DNA from 3 places in the Leuconostoc gasicomitatum LMG 18811 genome. Region 2 is predicted to be linked to each of the others. Evidence: predicted binding sites of a transcription regulator. Region 2 holds the regulator's gene; each other region holds the start of a gene.
The links. The regulator HrcA, encoded in region 2, represses chaperone genes, less so after heat shock. The targets are predictions, from matches to a motif close to TTAGCACTCNNNNNNNNNGAGTGCTAA.
Positions count from the first base shown of each region.

Region 1: the regulator HrcA is predicted to act here: its motif matches at 3,395-3,421, upstream of groES (co-chaperone GroES).
Region 3: the regulator HrcA is predicted to act here: its motif matches at 1,672-1,698, upstream of LEGAS_RS03200 (ATP-dependent Clp protease ATP-binding subunit).

Region 1 covers NC_014319.1:416,475-423,074, reverse strand. Annotated here, with positions in the region: gene LEGAS_RS02105 (C1 family peptidase) at 1-805, shown strand, start outside; gene LEGAS_RS02100 (flavodoxin) at 818-1,216, opposite strand; gene groL (chaperonin GroEL) at 1,400-3,019, opposite strand; gene groES (co-chaperone GroES) at 3,085-3,369, opposite strand; gene LEGAS_RS02085 (YitT family protein) at 3,540-4,373, opposite strand; gene LEGAS_RS02080 (DUF956 family protein) at 4,373-4,750, opposite strand; gene LEGAS_RS02075 (PTS system mannose/fructose/sorbose family transporter subunit IID) at 4,870-5,781, opposite strand; gene LEGAS_RS02070 (PTS mannose/fructose/sorbose transporter subunit IIC) at 5,796-6,600, opposite strand, start outside.
Region 2 covers NC_014319.1:823,035-829,634, reverse strand. Annotated here, with positions in the region: gene dnaK (molecular chaperone DnaK) at 1-525, opposite strand, end outside; gene grpE (nucleotide exchange factor GrpE) at 634-1,218, opposite strand; gene hrcA (heat-inducible transcriptional repressor HrcA) at 1,236-2,264, opposite strand; gene ribF (riboflavin biosynthesis protein RibF) at 2,391-3,341, opposite strand; gene truB (tRNA pseudouridine(55) synthase TruB) at 3,344-4,252, opposite strand; gene LEGAS_RS04010 (PTS sugar transporter subunit IIA) at 4,242-4,763, opposite strand; gene LEGAS_RS04005 (aminotransferase class I/II-fold pyridoxal phosphate-dependent enzyme) at 4,778-5,956, opposite strand; gene rbfA (30S ribosome-binding factor RbfA) at 6,052-6,405, opposite strand; gene infB (translation initiation factor IF-2) at 6,454-6,600, opposite strand, start outside.
Region 3 covers NC_014319.1:648,723-655,322, reverse strand. Annotated here, with positions in the region: gene mreC (rod shape-determining protein MreC) at 1-278, opposite strand, end outside; gene LEGAS_RS03205 (rod shape-determining protein) at 354-1,361, opposite strand; gene LEGAS_RS10035 (hypothetical protein) at 1,462-1,635, opposite strand; gene LEGAS_RS03200 (ATP-dependent Clp protease ATP-binding subunit) at 1,818-3,881, shown strand; gene LEGAS_RS03195 (DUF2075 domain-containing protein) at 4,017-5,183, shown strand; gene LEGAS_RS03190 (YiiX/YebB-like N1pC/P60 family cysteine hydrolase) at 5,299-5,811, opposite strand; gene LEGAS_RS03185 (adenylosuccinate synthase) at 5,840-6,600, opposite strand, start outside.

The sequences.
Region 1 (6,600 bases), 410 kb from region 2:
TTTATTACGCCATGATGCGATTATCTTACGTGACCTTGTGTCTCAAAAATCATCACAGCATGATATAGACAGCACTCGTAAAAATATGTTATCTCATATTTATCGTGTCCTATCGATTACATTTGGTGAACCACCAGTCACTTTTGATTTTGAATACCGTGATACTGAAAAGCAATTTCAAATTGAACGACAGTTAACACCACAAACTTACTTTGAAAAATTTGTTAACTGGGACTTGTCAGAATATATATCAATTATTAACGCGCCAACCGCAGATAAGCCTTTCAATGCAACGTACAATGTTGACATGTTAGGTAATGTTATTGGTGGACGTCAAGTGAAACATTTAAATGTGCCTATTGAAACAATGAAATCATTTGCTATCGCGCAACTAAAAGATGGCAAATCCGTCTGGTTCGGTGTTGACATGGGTCCACAAGTCGATCGTGCAAACGGTCTCATGGCTGACGGTATTTTTGCCACAGATGACTTATTCCAAGTTCATTCAGATATGACAAAAGCACAACGTTTAGCCTATGGTGATAGCTTAATGACACATGCCATGGTTTTGACGGGTGTTGATTTGGATGAGAACGGTCACCCAATAAAATGGCAAGTTGAAAACTCATGGGGTGAAGAAGCTGGTAAAAATGGTTACTTCACAATGTCAGATGAATGGATGAGCGAATACGCCTATCAAGTTGTTGTCAAAAAAGAATATCTTGGTCCAGAATTAGTCAATATCTACGATAATGCCACACCAAAACTATTAGCACCATGGGATCCCATGGGTGCCTTAGCATAAATAATTCTGTGGTTATAACATGTCAGGGTTAAAGTTAGCATCAATCATTGCATCAGGTGCTAACTTTTTTAGTGTCTTTAAACTCATTTCCAGCGTACTTTTTCCACTTGTAATGAACGGTTTAATATGTTTACCTGATAAATCATTTGCCATTAAAAATCCTTGCATCGCTAAAGACATATCCCCTCCCCACATAGGATAACCTAAATAGATCACATCGTCGTCTATATCAATTTTATGAGCAGTTGGGATAACACCCTTTGCTTTTTCTCTTGTAAACCGCGCCAAAACAAGGGGGTTACTTTTATATGGTTTATCAAGTTGTATTTCGTAAAGCTCATCTTCAGTTTTTTTGGCAATTTCTAGCGCTACTTTTTTAGTATGCCCAGTTAAAGAATAATAAATAATCATCATTTCTCCCGTAAATATCTTATAGTAAAGTCATTGATAGTATTATAGTTTATTGTGAAAATAATATCAAATTTAATATATGGCATAATCTGCTATATACAAAAAACGGGTGCTACGTATCATAACCTAGCACCCGTTTTTAAAATATTTATAATTAATGACAACAATAAAACTAAAATTAAATTACATCATACCTGGCATACCACCTTGTGGCATGGCTGGTACAGAATCATCACTTGGTAACTCAGCTACAACGGCTTCTGTTGTTAGCAACAAAGCTGACACTGATGCAGCATTTTGCAAAGCTGAACGCGTTACTTTAGTTGGATCAACAATACCAGCTGCAATCATATCTACCCATTCGTTTGTTGCGGCATTGTAACCAAAGCCTTCAACTTGTTCTTTCAACTTATTAACAATCACTGATCCTTCAAAACCAGCATTTTCAACAATTTGACGAACTGGCGCTTCTAAGGCCTTAATAACAGTATTAATACCAGTTTGAACATCACCTTCTTCTGACAAAGCAGTCACAGCTGAAATAGCGTTAACTAGCGCTGTACCACCACCAGAAACGAAACCTTCTTCAACAGCGGCACGTGTGGCATTCAAAGCATCTTCAATACGATACTTGCGTTCTTTTAATTCAGTTTCAGTTGCAGCACCCACGTTGATAACCGCAACACCACCAGCCAACTTTGCCAAACGTTCTTGTAACTTTTCACGATCAAAGTCAGAAGTTGTTTCAGCAATTTGTTGCTTGATAATGTCTACACGTGTGGCAACCGCATTTTTGTCACCCGAACCTTCAACAATTGTTGTGTTATCCTTTGAAACATTAACCTTACTTGCTTGTCCAAGTTGATCAATAGTAACATCTTTCAAGTTCAAACCAAGATCTTCAGTAATGACAGTACCACCAGTCAAAACTGCGATATCTTCTAATTGGGCTTTACGACGATCACCAAAGCCTGGCGCCTTAACTGCAACAACGCTGAATGTGCCACGCATCTTGTTCAAAACGAGTGTTGGCAAAGCCTCACCAGTAATATCATCAGCAATAATCAACAATGCACGGCCTTGTTCAACAACACTCTGCAATACTGGCAAAACATCTTGAATATTGCTAATCTTTTTATCTGTGATCAAGATATATGGGTTATCCAAGTTGGCTTCCATTTTATCGTTATCGGTCACCATGTACTGTGACATATAACCACGATCAAATTGCATACCCTCAACAACATCTAAGGTTGTTTCGATACCCTTTGATTCTTCGATTGTGATCACACCATCATTGCCAACTTTATCCATGGCTTCAGCAATCAATTCGCCAACTTCTTCATTAGAAGCAGAAATTGATGCAATTTGTGCAATTTCTGCTTTTGTGCTAACCGTATGTGACATTTCATGCAACTTTTTAACAGCTGCAGCAGTAGCCTTTTCAATTCCGGTACGTATGCCAACTGGATTAGCGCCAGCAGTCACGTTCTTTAAACCTTCAGCCACAATTGCTTGTGTTAAAACAGTAGCCGTTGTTGTGCCGTCACCAGCAATATCATTTGTTTTTGAAGCAACTTCAGCCACCAGCTTTGCACCCATATTTTCAAAGTGATCTTCAAGTTCGATCGCTTTGGCAATTGTGACACCATCATTTGTAATGGTTGGTGCGCCATATGACTGTTCCAAAACAACATTACGTCCCTTAGGCCCAATTGTCGTCTTAACTGTGTCAGCTAGCTTATCAACGCCAGCCTTCATCTTTGAACGTGCATCTTCTGAAAACTTTAATTCTTTAGCCATTATTAAAATACCTCTTTAGAATTTTTTATTTAATACTAATTTTTGACGTCGATTATTTGTGTTATTTATTCTACAATTGCAACAATATCTTTTTCATGGAGTGCGAGGTAATCTGTACCCTCAAAGGATACTTCTTGTCCTGCATACTTGTCAAACAATACTTCGTCGTTAATTTTAACTGCTAATTCACGAACAGACCCATCATTTAATACATATCCTGTGCCTGCAGCAACAATCTTACCAGTTACTGGCTTATCCTTAGCATTATTTGCTAACACAATGCCACCAACCGTTTGTTCTGCAGCTTCTGTTACTTCAATAATCACGCGATCACCTAATGGCTTTAACATGAGAAAACACCTCCGATTTTTAGTTTTAGCACTCTTTTTAATTGAGTGCTAAATACAACTTTAAGTATATCACTTTGGCATTTATTGTCAATAAAAAGCGTCTCAAATTGGTTAGGTTTTATCTCACTAATTTGAAGCGCTTTTTATCACATTTATAGTGATACTTTTAATTACACAAATGTCCCACCATGTGCTTCGCTTATGTCATATGCAATTATGAACGCTTGCGGATCTACTGCATGCAGGCCGCGCACTAAATGATTATATTCATGGTTATCTAAGATAACCATCAACATTTCACGCGCATCGCCTGTATAGCCACCATGTACACCCATCACCGTATAACTAGTTTCATTTTCAGTTAAATAGACTTTCACATCTTCGATGCGTGCATTACTCGTAATATAAATCATCTTGCGACGATCTAATCCTGTTTCTATGTAGTTCATTACGGCTGCTGTAATGATCAAAGAAAACATTGCCAATATTAATGCCCCGAGTCCCTCTGTTAATAAGTTGCCAAGAGACACAACGGTATCAATAACTAATAGTGATAATGCCGGCGCAATTCTAAAGTATTTTTTTAAAATCATAGGTGGCACGGCTGTTCCACCACTAGAAGCATCAACACGATAAAGCATTGCAACGCCTATGGCAAAAATGGTCCCACCAACTAATACTGCAAAAGTCCGATCTGTCAATATTTGAAAACTTGGTGTTAATTTTAATAATATTGGTAATACTAAACTACCAAACGTAATACGAGCAGTTGTGCCACGATCTAAAAAGATCGCCGCCAAGATAATCATCAGTAAATTGACAACCAAAACTGTGATTGCTCTGTCAAAACCAACTAACTCATACATCAAGATGGCAAAACCTGTCGCACCGCCTGCAGCAACTTTCGCTGGTACATAGAAAAAATTAATACTCACCGCGACAATTTCTAAGGCAATAACAATTGTTAAATAACGTACAACTTGAAATTTCTGCAATAATTTCATTAAACGCCCTTCTTGTTTTTCTTCTTAAACATCATCGATAATCGCTTTAGAACTGTTGGATTTTTTAGTATTTTATCATTTCCAATATGCCCACGTGCTGTTTTTAATAATCGACCAGATTCTGCTGACGAAAAATCAAACTTGCCTTTATCAGTTTCTATTCGAAAACGCCGACTCACTTTATTATTTGAAGATACACTGGTGTACACGGCTGTGATGTTATCCCAGGGAATTTGAATAAAATCATCAACATTATTGTCATTGAAAAATTCAAAAGCTTTGTCACCAATTAAGAACTTACCATATTGTGCGCCAATACCCAAAAAGGAGATGCCTTGCGCAGTGATTTCTACCTTTTTATTCAGAGATTGTACCATTTATTTGTCCCCCTTTTTTCTATGCTTGTTTGTATCATGACAACAATTATTTAAACAAGCAATATGTACAAAGGCGCTCGTCAAATTGGCGAGCGCACTTTATTAATTCAATTATTAAATTACATAATGTGAAGTACACGCATCAAGATACCAAAGATAAAGATGCCTATAATCATAACAATTGGTGAAACTTTTTTCTTAAGCAACCACATAGCCAAGAATGTTAACAACAAGCCCATCAATCCAGGAATCAAGCTATCTAAGTTAGCTTGCAACGTATTGGGTGCCATCTTTGTCAGAGACAATCCAGAAGCTTGATCGGCCAATATTTGTTGTAATTTACCACCAGTAACTGAACCATTAGGGAAGTTAATGTAAGCACCTTCGGCTAGTTTCTTAGCTGGCAATGAAACAGCAAATTTAATCGAAACCCAACGTTCCACTAAGACTGCTAGGATAAACATACCAAGAATTGACGCTCCCTTAGTAATATCCTTCAACAAGCCACCTGAAAGATCCTGTGTAATAGCAGATCCAGCGCGGTAACCAAATTCTTGTGTATACCAGATAAATGACATACGGATCAGGTTCCACAAAACAAAGAACAAGATTGGACCCAATATGTTTCCTGAAAGTGCTAATGAAGCACCCAGTGCCCCTAATATAGGACGAACGGTGAACCAGAAGACTGGATCGCCAATACCGGCCAAAGGACCCATCATACCAATTTTAACACCTTGAATCGCAGTATCATCAATTGCAGCACCGTTGGCACGTTCTTCTTCCAAAGCCAACGTCACACCAATAATAGGTGAAGCAACATATGGATGAGTATTAAAGAATTCCAAGTGTCGCTTCAAAGCGGCTGTACGGTCTTCTTTTGTTGTGTATAACTTTTTAATAGCTGGAATTAAAGTATACGCCCAGCCGACGTTTTGCATACGTTCGTAGTTCCATGAACCCTGTAAAAATTGTGAACGCCATGCGACAGACAAACGATCATTACGTGTTAGTTCAATCTTTTCAGTCATCGTATCGCTCCCTTCTAATACTGGTTCAAAATGTCGCCAACCGGATCACCCGAATTACCGCCATTTGAACCACCGCCATTATTGCCACCCATCTTTGATAGATTGATGTAAATCAAAGCAAGTGAAACACCAATGGCACCAAGAGCAATTAATGTTAACTGACTAACAGCAGCCAAGGCAAAGCCAATAGCAAAGAATGGCCATACTTCACGTGTTGCCATCATATTAATAACCATTGCATAACCAACCGCAACAACCATACCACCACCGATTGTCATACCACCGGTAAGCCAAGCAGGCATTGCAGTTAGTGCCGCTTGCACTGCAGAAGCTGGAATAGCAATTAACAAACCAGCCGGAATAGCAATACGCAAACCTTGTAGCAAGATACCAACCAAATGTAAGCGTTCAATGGTCTGATACTTACCCTCCTTGGCTGCCGCATCAGCGCCATGGGTCAAACCAACAGCGATTGTACGAACAATCATGGTTAGGAACAAACCAGCAACAGCCAATGGAATAGCTGAAGCAACGGCAACACCAATACCAGTTGACGTAAAGTTACCACCTTTAACCATGATAATTGACGAAGCAACTGAGGCTAGCGCAATATCTGGTGCCACAGCGGCACCAATGTTGGCCCAACCAAGGGCGATCATTTGTAATGAACCACCTAGCATAATTCCTGCTGTTAAATGACCAGTAACCAATCCAATTAATGTTGCCGAAACCAATGGTTGATGAATTTGAAATTCATCCAAAATACCTTCCATACCTGCAAAGAAGGCAATGATTACGACTAAAACCATTGCGATTATA
Region 2 (6,600 bases):
AAATGTACCACCACCCAAATCATAAACTAAAATCTTTTCATTCTTATCTAGCTTATCTAAGCCATATGCTAAAGCTGCTGCAGTTGGTTCATTTATAATACGCTCAACTTCTAATCCAGCGATCTTACCAGCATCCTTTGTTGCTTGACGCTGAGCATCATTGAAGTATGCTGGTACAGTAATAACAGCTTTATCAACTTTTTCACCTAAATAATCTTCAGCATAGCCTTTAATATATTGCAAAATCATTGCTGAAATTTCTTGTGGTGTATAGTCCTTGCCATCAACGTTAACTTTATAATTAGCATCACCCATATGTGACTTAATTGAAATAATAGTATCTGGGTTTGTTATAGCCTGTCGCTTAGCAACATCTCCAACTTGGTTTTCACCATTTTTAAATGAAACAACTGATGGTGTTGTACGACCACCATCGGGGTTTGTAATAATTTTTGGTTCCCCACCTTCAAGAACAGCCACTGCTGAGTTTGTAGTTCCTAAATCAATACCGATTATCTTTGACATGAATTTATTCTTCCTTTACATTTAAGTTTAATTTTGTCTTTTTTAGGTGTAGTGCGTTGTGCTGAATCACCATAACATTATCATTATTTAAAATTAATAATACTGCAATTATTTAGCCACTGCCACCATTGCTGGACGTAGCACACGATCTTGTAGTATATACCCTTTTTGCAAAACAGATGCAATTTGGTCTGAGTCGACATCATCTGAATCAACACTTTGAATCGCTTGATGTTTTGTGGGATCAAATGTTTCACCAACTTCACCAGTTGCAGAAATACCATTGTCAGTTAAAGCTTGCACCAACGTTTTTAATGTCATTTCAACCCCAGTTTTAATTTGTTGTGCAACTGCATCTTCAGATTCAACCAACAACGCACGTTCTAAATTATCAACTGCTGGTAACACTGCACTAGCCAATTTTTGTCCATCATACTTATGCACATTTTGAATTTCACGTGCATGTCGTTGCTGCATATTTTGGATTTCAGCCTGTGAACGAAGTAATTGATCTTCCAAGCTTGAGACACGCGCTAAGGCTTCATTAAGCTCAGTTTGCTTAGGATCTATTTCTTCCTGCACAACATTTTCATCTTCAATCATCTCTTCTACTGATGTAGCATTACTTGCTGTAGTATCACTATCTTCTGTTATTTTGTCATCTTTTAGTTTGTTTTCAGTTTCATCTGCCACGTAAGTGACCTCCTAATTTATGTATACTCAATCATTTTTTGACTCAATGCTTCACCAAATGCATCCATTAACAAGACATTACGTGCATAACTCATACGAATCGGACCTAATAAGGCAATGACGCCATCTCCTTGATTCGGTACAGTGAATGCCCTTGTAATTAAGCTAAAGGACTTTAATAATGGTTCATCGATTTCTTTAGCAATTTTAATGGTGACATGATGTGCTGTGGTTGTGGCGACTCGACGAACATCAGCTGCAGAAGTTAGAAACTCTAATAGTTGCTTAACGTTTTTCGTGTTTTGATCATCATCACTAAAATCCAACACATTTAACCGGCCACCAATGTGCACTTTATCGCCAATTGATCTTGCTAACACATCCCCAAATAATTGTAAGAATGCTGCTGGCGTTTTAATCATTCGGCTCATTTGTGTTGGTAGTTCATCCGACTGCATCATCTGTAAAACTTCCAAAACAGGTCTCCCATTAGTCTGGTCATTGATGTATTTAATCATACTATCTAATGATGAAACCGCCAATTCTCGAGGTAGTTTAAATGTTTGACTCGTTACTTTCCCGTCATTAGTTACCAATACCGCAATCAATTGCTGATTTTCTAATGGTACCAAACGAAACCCGGAAACAACTATATTTAAACGTTCTGGTTTTAAAATTAGCACCGTTGCCCCAGTAAGTTGTGACAAGGTTCGGGCTGACTCATCCAGTAAGTCATCTATTTCATGAAAATTACCACGAAAAGATTGCATGACCAAAGCAATATCTTGTTGTGTAGCCACACGTGCCATCATCAAATTATCTAGATAATATCTATATCCAGCTCGTGATGGTACGCGTCCAGCAGATGTATGTAATTTTTTAATCAATGCTGCTGATTCTAAAGCCGCCATTTCGTTACGAATTGTAGCAGAACTCACTTTAATATTAAGTTGTTCCTGAAGACTCTTTGAACCGACCGCATGCGCTGTTTGTGTGTATTCGTAAATGATGGCACTTAAAATTAATTTTTGTCGTTCTGTTAGCATGCCACCACCTCCATTTTAGCACTCAATAACACTCACTGCTAACATCTATAATAATACACCTTTTCAAAAATATTGCAAGCTTTTTAGCACTCTTTTTTAAGAGTGCTAAAAAAAACACACTTAACATTAGTTAAGTGCATCAAAATATTGTCTCGTAGCAATTTCATCTTTTTTTAGTTGCGTTACTAATTCTGGTATATTCGTAAACTTTACTTCACCTCGAAGATAATTATACCAATTAACCGTGACATTTTCGCCATATACCTGCTGATTAAAATCTAATATATTTATTTCAACAGTAATTGGCCGCGCGTCGCCAAATGTGATATTGCGACCTATACTAGCCATTCCTAAGTGCCAATCATCACCAATCATTATTTTAACTGCATAAATTCCAATAGTGGGCAGCCATTCTAATTCTGGTGTCTTAATGTTAACTGTTGGGAAGCCTAGTTCACGACCACGTGCTTCACCATGTATTACTAAACCAGTTGTCTGATGAATACGCCCAAGTTGGCTATTCACAATATTCATGCTGCCTAGTTCTAGTGCCTTTCGGATAGACGACGAACCAATTTTTTGGTTATTAACATCCAATTCTGAAACTGATACAACATTAAAACGTTTCTTTGCATATTGAGGTAAATGATCCATATCTGCTATACTAACATCTCCGCCATATACATGATCAAATCCGCCCACCACGGTTACTGGATTTAAACGCATAATAACTTGATTAACAAATTCTTGTGGTGCCAATTTCGCCAATTGTGAAGTGAATTGCATGACATACATTGTATTAACGCCAAGGTCAGCTAATAATGCTGCTTTTTGATTAATTGATGTTAAGTAACGTAAAGGCTGTGTCAGCATTTCAAATACAACAATTGGTTGCGGATCATAGGTTAGCACTGCAAGAGGTACACCTTGTTTATCAGCTTCAAGTTTAGCCTGCTTAATAACGGCTTGATGCCCCAAATGTACACCATCAAAAAAACCCATGGCAACAACCTGTGGTGTTGGGTCTGGTATTATTTTCTTTAAGATTGGATAATGCAATTTAATTACTTTAATCATTATTATTCATTCGTAAACACGTAGCGCGATTGCCAGACGTTATCTTCTTTATTATAAGCATACACCGCTTTAACATCATCATGATAGGTGAGTTGCAAATAAGTATCACTTGCAGGCCACGTTGCTATCTTTTGACCATTTTTAACAGCAAACCATTCATCATCTGATAGCGCTTTTGTCGGCCACGTCAGTACATCCTTTATTGGTATGATTAGTTTTAATAATTCTGATTGTGCAATGGTAGCAATGTCATCTAAATTCGCAGCATGCGCGATTGTTATACCACTGCCCATTGTGCGTGTCAGACTGCTCATTGTCGCAGGAACACCAAGCTGCAAACCAGTATCCACTGCTAAAGTTCGAATATAAGTTCCCTTGGAAACAGTTGCCTCAAAATCAAAATGTTGTTGCTTATTTTCATAAATCGTGGCACCAATACGTTTGTAATCATAAATTAACGCTTCTCGAATTGGTCTTGTTACATCTTCTCCTGCTCTCGCATATTCATAAAGTCGTTTACCACCAACTTTAACAGCTGAAAACATAGGCGGCACTTGTTTTATAGCGCCATTTAAATTAGCTATAGCAGTATCAATTGCAGCATCAGTAAACGGCACATCAATATCAACTTTTGATATTACCTCACCATCTAAATCTTCTGTTTCTGTTGCAAAGCCTAATGTGATACTACCAACATACTGTTTAGGCCTTGTTTGCAGTTCATCTATTAGTTTTGTAGCTTTACCCAGAGCCACTACGAGAACGCCGTCAACATTTGGGTCTAACGTACCCGCATGCCCTACCTTTTTTTGACCAATTGCACGACGAACCTTGGCAACGACGTCAAACGATGTCACACCACGTGGTTTATTAACAACAATAAGACCATCGACGTTATTATTATGTTGCATCTTCATCCTCTTGATACTGCCAAATACTTTGCCCAGCATACACAGCGCCATAATTTACATATGGCACGACGCTATCTTCAAAAAATACATAGACACGAACATCGTTTTGGTCCATTGCATGCGCAGTTCCAATCAAATCACCCGCATGAAGCTGTTGGCCTGTCCCATAAGTTGCTAAACGTGTTCCTTGCAGCATCTCATTGCGTGCTTGAACTTGAACTGTCACTTTATCATGATTCACACTTTTAATGATAACAGTATGCTCATCTGAGGCTGTTACAATGCCTGATACCGGAGACATAATATTATTCCCGTCTGGTAACATCATAAAGCCATTTTTACTATGGTTTTGCTCATTATCACCATCAATTTTTTGTAGTTGTCCTGTGACAGGGGCAACTACAACAGGAAATTTTGACTTACGGGCAACATGAACTGCATTCATCTGTCCGGTCGTTTTAACACGATTATACTTATTTTTCTGATTAAATACATTTTGCCACCAGTTCATAAATTGCCTCTTACTTATTTTCCACGCAGTTGATTAATGTGCGCTGTCAATCGTCGCATGCCCTCATCCAAATCAGCATCAGATGCCGCATAAGAAATTCGAATATATGCCTTTGCAACTTCACTAAAACTAGACCCTGGGATAACCGCTACCTTGCCTTCATGCGCCAACCTTAGAGCAAATTCATCGCCATCATCACCTATATCAGTAGGTAATTTGGCAAACACATAAAAGGCACCTTCCGGTGATACCACATCAAACCCTAATGCTTGTAGTTGCGGCACAATGCGGTCACGACGAGATTTATAGGCATCACGCATAATTATCGGTGTGTCGGATACATCACGTAAAGCGATTAAAGCAGCATCTTGAATAAACGTTGGAATGGCAAATGTTAATGCCCCATGCACTTTTTGCATTTCAGCTATCACATCAGCTGCTCCTAATATAAATCCAACACGATAACCTGTCATAGCATGTGACTTTGATAACCCGTTAATATAAATTGTCTGTTCCGGAATAATTTCTGCAAAAGATACATGTGCCTGATCGTATGTTAACAACGAGTATATCTCATCAGAAATAACCCAAAGATTATGTTTTTTAAATGTTTCTGCCAACGCAATGACTTCTTGACGCGAGTATGTCACACCAGTTGGGTTTGCAGGATAGTTCATCAAAATAGCGCGGACAGGAACTGTCGCACTGGCTACTGCTTTATCAACCATTTCTGGTGTTAATTTAAAGCGATTAGGGGTTGTATCAATCGCTATTTTTGTCCCATGCGCTATGTCCAACGACGTAAAATAGGGGCCATAAGTTGGTTCAGGCATTAATAGACCGTCATCTGTACCCAATAAGGTATCTAAAACAACATTAATCGCCTCACTCACACCTAATGTCACAATAACATTCTCTTCACCATGAAAGTTTAAATGATATCGTTTATTAAAATAGTTAACTGCTTCTAATCGTAATGCTTGTTCTCCTTGGCTTTCTGCATAATGAGAACGGTCACTGTTAATTGCCTCAGTAGCTGCTTTTTTGATACGTTCATCTACTGAAAATCCTGGTTCACCTAACGTTAATTTTAAAATACCTGGAATATCTCGCACTGATTTTTGAAATCCTAGTAACTTATCGGGTGCCATTTCAGTAATGATTGGGTTGAGTGGTTGTATAAAATTAGCCATTTTTTAAATTCCTTATTTTTAATCAGATTATTGTAATTCTATTTTAACACAAAAAACGCTACCCTTTAAAGGTAGCGTTAAATTATGAACAATTATTAATTTTCAGAATGTAACTTACGAATCAAATCTTCAATATGATTGCCATATTGAACAGATTGATCACGCACAAATTTCAACTCTGGGGTTTTATAAACTGTTAAACGCGAACCTAATTCTTTACGAATTAATCCACTAGCAGCTTCTAACCCAGCTTGTGCTTTCTTACCATCACTGGCTAGATCAGACAAAATTGAATAATAAATTGTTGCAATTTGCAAATCACCCGACAGCTCTACACTAGTTACTGTAACATCTTGCACACGCGGATCATTAATACGTTTAAGCAATAGAGATGTTACATCACGTTGTACTTCTTGTGCGAGACGACCTGCTCGTTGTGGATTAACCATAACTTTTGCCTCTTTTCTAAATATCGGATTAAAATAATAGTGTTAACGTTACTTTGCTTTAACTTCTGCCATCACATAGGCTTCAACAACATCGCCAACTCTAACATCATTATACTTAGCAACTGTAAAGCCAAACTCAAATCCCATCTTAACTTCGTTAACTGAATCTTTACCACGTTGTAATGACGCAATTTC
Region 3 (6,600 bases), 170 kb from region 2:
TTATCTTGTGCAAATTCATCAATTTTTGATTTTAGTTCACGATTTTCTTCAAACGTATCTAATAAATTACCAATGCTATTAGCTGAGCGACCAATAGCTGTAGTTGGTACTGAAATAATACGACTCACACCACCAGCTAAATCATTGCTAAAACGCTGAAAAAAAGGTGGTGTGTTTGTTCGCTTTGCCCACCAATTGGATCCCGCTATCAGCCCCACAATCACAATGAGCGAAATAATAATTGTTACAACAGCGCGCGACGAAAATATTTTACGCATTTTGTATCCCCTTGTTTCAAAAATAAAAGCGTAGCGCAAGCGCTACGCTGGTGTTCAATTTATCTCATTTGCTACTTAACTTTGTCGCATCACGTCAATAGACTTCAATGCTTCACCTGTACCAATTGCCACAGCATCAAGCGGTTCATTAGCAATTAAGACTGGCACCTTTGTCGCTTCTTGAATTATTTTATCCATATCACGCAGCATTGCACCACCACCAGTTAATACCATACCATGGTCAATAACATCTGCAGCTAGTTCAGGTTGTGTAGATTCTAGGGTTTCACGAATTGCAGCGACAATTTCTTGAACCGGCTCTTGAATTGATGTTGCAACATCTTCAGCTGTGACATCAATTGTTTTTGGTAAACCAGTCAACAAGTCTCGTCCACGTACTGATGCATTAGGTAATGTTCTTGCTAATTCTAACGAAGCTGCACCAATTTCAATTTTCAAGCGTTCTGCTGTTGGTTCGCCAATAGTCACATTATATTTATTACGTACGAAATTAGCAATTGCTTCATCGAGTTTATCTCCGGCTATCCGAATTGAGCGACTCGACACAATGCCGCCTAACGAAATAGTGGCAACGTCAGTTGTTCCACCACCCATATCCACAACCATAGAACCTGTTGGATCCATAACGGGTAATCCTGCACCAACGGCAGCAGCAAAAGGTTCTTCAATAACATACGCATCACGAGCACCTGCAACACGAGCAGCATCAATAACAGCGCGCCGCTCTACAGCTGTTACACCTGAAGGCACACCAATAGTAACATATGGCTTACCAATACGACCACCTAACGCTTTTTGTAAATAGTAACGAATCATTGCTACTGTCGTATCATAATCTGCAATGACACCATCACGCATCGGCCGAATAGCCGCAATGCTAGCTGGTGTTCTGCCAAGCATATCTTTTGCTTCTGAACCCACAGCAACTACTTCGTTTGTTTGTGTATTTCGCGCAACAACAGACGGTTCACGCAAAACAATACCACGTCCTTCAATATATACATATGTGTTGGCCGTACCAAGATCGATACCGACGTTTCGTTGTCCAAATGAAAATGCCACTATGCTGCCCCTTTTGTGCTTTCTATTATCAAAAAATGCGCACACCTTATTTTATGCTTAACTTATAATATTGTAGCATAAAAAAGCGTTTAACTGCCGATTAATTTGCACGGACATATTTAATATTACCTTGTTTTCCCGCGACGCCTCGAATACGGTTTTGAGATGTGAAATCTCGCCAAATTTTTTGAAATGCCGGAAATGTTGCTGGTGTGATAACAATTTCATCAATTTCACCATCACGTAAGTCGATTAATAATTGTTCATAATCCATTTAGTCACCTCACAATATAGTATACAATATTTTCTTTTAGCACTCAAAACAAAAGAGTGCTAATTTTAATTGTAATTTAATATTAAGGTGTTATACTAAGACTATATTATAGAAAGGAAACGTGTGAAATCACTGACAAACGATTTGTTGACTTAGTGCAATATCTCACACGACTTAATATTATGGCATCACAAGACCCATTTGGATTTGGCAATATTAATTTTGATGAAATGATGCGTGCAATGAACGAACAAATGCAGTCGGCACAACCTGATAATCAAGCTAATATTAACCAACAACAGAATAAAAAAGATAAAACTAAAAAAAGACCTACTTTACTAGAAGAATATGGTATTAACCTCACACAACAAGCACGTGATGGTAAGCTTGATCCAGTAATTGGCCGTGATTTAGAAGTCGCTCGTACAATTGAAATACTTAACCGTCGAACTAAAAACAACCCTGTTCTCATTGGTGAACCTGGTGTAGGTAAAACAGCAGTAGTTGAAGGTTTAGCGCAGGCAATTGTTGAAAACAAAGTACCTGAGAAATTACGTTCTAAAGACGTCATCCGTTTAGCTATGTCTGCTATGGTACAAGGTACTGCTATGCGTGGACAGTTCGAGGCGCGTATGCGTCAATTAATGAAAGAAGTAGCTGACAACGATGATGTAATTTTGTTCATTGATGAAGTTCACGAGATTATGGGCGCTGGTAATGCCGAAGGCGGTATGGATGCCGGTAATATCTTAAAGCCAGCCTTAGCTCGTGGCGAATTCCAACTTATTGGTGCCACGACCTTAAATGAATATCGTAAAATAGAAAAAGATGGCGCAATCGCACGACGTTTTCAACCTGTTCAAATTGAAGAACCATCAAAAGAGGCTACAATCCAAATATTGAAAGGTATTCAACAACGTTATGAGGCCTATCATCATGTCACTTTTACCGATGATGCCATAACCGCTGCTGTTGAATTATCAGATCGTTATGTCCCTGAACGGTTTTTACCGGATAAGGCAATTGATTTAATCGATGAAGCAGGCTCTCGTAAAAATTTGACCATGACAATTGCCGATCCAAAATCAATTCAAACAAAAATAGATGCTGCCGATCAATTAAAGCAAGATGCAATTGACAAAGAAGATTTTGAAAAAGCAAGCTACTGGCGTGATCAAACCAATCAGCTCGAATCTCAAAAAGCTCAAGTTGAAGCGCACCCAGAGATGTTCAAACCACAATCTGTGACTGAAAAAGATATTCTTCAAATTATTGAAGATAAAACAGATATACCAGTTGGCGATTTAAAAGATAATGAGGCTAATCAATTACAAGAACTAGATAATCAATTGGCGCAACATGTTGTCGGACAAGACATTGCCGTTCAGACAGTTGCCAAAGCCATTCGTCGTAATCGTATTGGTTTAACAAAATCAGGTCGTCCAATTGGGTCATTCTTATTCGTTGGCCCCACTGGTGTCGGCAAGACTGAATTAGCTAAGCAACTAGCAAAAGAAATGTTTGGCAGTAAAGATGCCTTAATTCGTTTCGATATGTCTGAATATATGGAAAAACACGCTGTTTCTAAAATGATCGGTGCCCCAGCTGGCTATGTTGGTTATGAAGAAGCTGGTCAACTAACTGAACAAGTACGACGTCATCCTTATTCACTCGTTTTAATTGATGAAGTTGAAAAAGCGCATCCTGATGTGATGAATATGTTCTTACAAATTTTAGATGATGGTCGCTTGACTGATGCACAAGGCCATGTTGTCAGCTTCAAAGATACTGTTATTATTATGACTTCAAATGCTGGTTCAACTGATACTGGTAACGTTCCAATGGGATTTAATCAGCTAGACGCACAAAACAAATTATTACAACGTTTAGAAAATTATTTCCGACCCGAATTTTTAAATCGTTTTGACGACATTATTGAATTTGAACAATTATCAAAAGCAAATCTCTTGGCAATCGTTGATCTCATGTTATCAGACATGAACAATAATTTAGCTGATAATAACTTACATGTTAGTGTGAGTGACGCAGCAAAGTTAAAATTAGTAGCACTTGGCTATAATCCAACTCTTGGCGCGCGACCTCTACGTCGTGTTTTACAAGATAAAATTGCAGACCACTTAGCTGATTATTATCTAGCACACCCTGACGTAACTGATTTATATGCAGATATTGATGCCGATACAGATGATATCATTATTTCTAAAACAGAGTACATTAAGGCTTAAACGTAGCTTTGAAATAACAATAACTTAATTTTTTATGCGGCGACCCACCAATACGCCATTGGTGGGTTGCCTTTTAATTTAACCAACAAACATATAGCATTATAGTATAATAATTACTAATGAGGTGATCTACTAATGAACGAAGTTTTAAAAGAACAATTTTTAATTGACAAATTATCTGATGACCAACAAAGTGTCATTGCTGATATGAATACCTATATTAATGATAGTATTGTAAGAAAACAACATGCTGTCGCTATCATTCAAGGCGCTGCAGGTACTGGCAAATCCGTTGTTTTGATGCAACTTGTTCGACAATACATGACAGATAAACACTATAAAACAGCCTTAGTTGTTAATCATCCAGAACTTTATAAAGCGTACCAAGATATGGCAAAAGATTTTTCTGGACTGAATCCACGTGATATTCGGCGACCAACTGCACTCATTAACGATGCACAAAAAAGCAATCATAAATATGATGTCATTTTTGTTGATGAAGCACACTTATTATACTCAAAATCTGAACCCTACGCTCACTATCGTGGCAAGAACCAACTGACTGATCTAATAAATCTCGCCAAAATTGTTGTGGTAGTGTACGATTTTAAGCAAGTTTTTCAATCAAAAATGTACTGGTCACAAGAATTATTGATAGATACGATTGGTAATCATCCCCATAAACAGTTTAATATGGATTTCCAATATCGCATGATTGCCAGCGATGCACAAGTTGATTGGATGGATAAGCTAACCGCACAAAAACCGATTACACCCTTTCCCAACAATAGTCATTTTGAATTCGAAGTCTTTTCAACTGCTGGCGCCCTTTACGAAAAAATAAAGGTTAAAAATAAAAATTTTGGTTTAAGCCGAGTTGTAGCAACATCAGGATTTCCTCGAATTGATGGTCGGCATAATGTCGAAATGGATTCTTTTTCATTACCTTGGGATGAATGGGATCCGCAACGCACACACTGGGCTAAAAGAGAATCTTCTATCACACAGGTTGGCACAATTTATACGTTACAAGGTTTTGATTTAAATTATGTTGGCATGATTATTGGTCCATCCTTTGGTTATGATGCCAAAACGGACAGCATGACGATTATCCCAGAAAAATACTCGCACAAAGAAATTTTTAAGAAACGTCAAGATCTACAATTCACATCAGCACAATATCAAGAATTTATCGCTAATGTATTAAATGTATTAATCAAACGTGGTAAATATGGTCTCTATTTAACAGCTTATGATGATGCGTTACGAGAACGATTATTGGCTTTGCAACGCGACAATTAATCATTTGTAATTGAGATTGATTATTTTTTCAGCACATATGATCACTAAAAAATCGTATGATATTGAGTGAACGCCACTGACTATCATACGATTTTTATAATGAATTTGTTAATATCTATAGTTGACCAATGAATTGCAAGTACTCTGATGTTGCCATTTTGTTAGGATTTGTTCCCAGTTGATTTAATGGTACGTCAACACCTAATTTTAAATAATAAGCAGACCAGAAGTCTGATATTTGGTGTTCACCATCCCCAAATTGCATGGTTTCCTCATCAAAATCAATGACACTTTTAAATGCAGCCGCTACTAACTGAGAACAATAGACCCCTGGATCATCTTTATAAAATGAAAAATTATAAGGTTGATGTTCAAATTGGCAGGCACGTGCCACAACGCCATCACTATTTTCAACTCTTGGTCGATAGACAGCCACGTGATTAGATTCATTTAAGAAAACAGCCAGTGTTTGTCTCACAACGCCATAGCGCGGGCTTGCATGAATCACGTGTTTACTATCTATGGCAATAGCAACATGAACATAATTACCAGTTGATGCAGCAATTGCTTCGTCCATATCATGATGTTGATTTGGCACAAAAAGCAAATCGGCAGTTTGGATTTCCATGTCTCTACTTACCCCTTACTCTGATAGCTTACTGCCAAACTGCACTCAAAAGATGCGTTTCTTCTGGTTTTGGACCAACAGCAAAACTTAATAATTCAACTTCTAATAATTCTGAGATTCGTTTTAAATAATTTTGAGCATTAATTGGTAAAGCATCAAAAGACTGCACTTCGGTAATGTCTTCATCCCAACCAGGTAATGTTTCACAATTAACATCTAATCCATCAAACCATGTGTCTGATGCCGGGAAATGATGAATTTCTTCACCCCTATACGTGTATGATGTCGCAATTTTCAATTCTTTCAAGCCAGACAACACATCTAATGAATTAATTGCTAATTTAGTCAAACCAGATACTTGAACCGCATGGCGTAATGCCACTGCATCTAACCAACCAATACGCCGTGGGCGTTTAGTCACAACCCCGTATTCATGGCCAACTTCGCGAATATGTGCCGCAATATTATCATGAAGCTCTGTTGGAAATGGCCCTTCACCAACACGTGATGTATAGGCTTTAATCACACCGACAACATCTTGTATTTGTTTAGGTCCAACACCAGCACCGTTCATCACACCACCGGCCGTTGGATTTGAACTTGTGACATAAGGATACGTGCCATGATCAACATCTAACATGATTCCTTGTGCGCCTTCAAATACCACACGTTTTTTATCAGCCATTAGTTGCCCTAACAAATAGGAAGTATCCGTCACATACGGTGCTAATAAGCGACCATATTCAACATAAGTGTTATAAATATCATTATAATCTAAGGCTTCTTCAC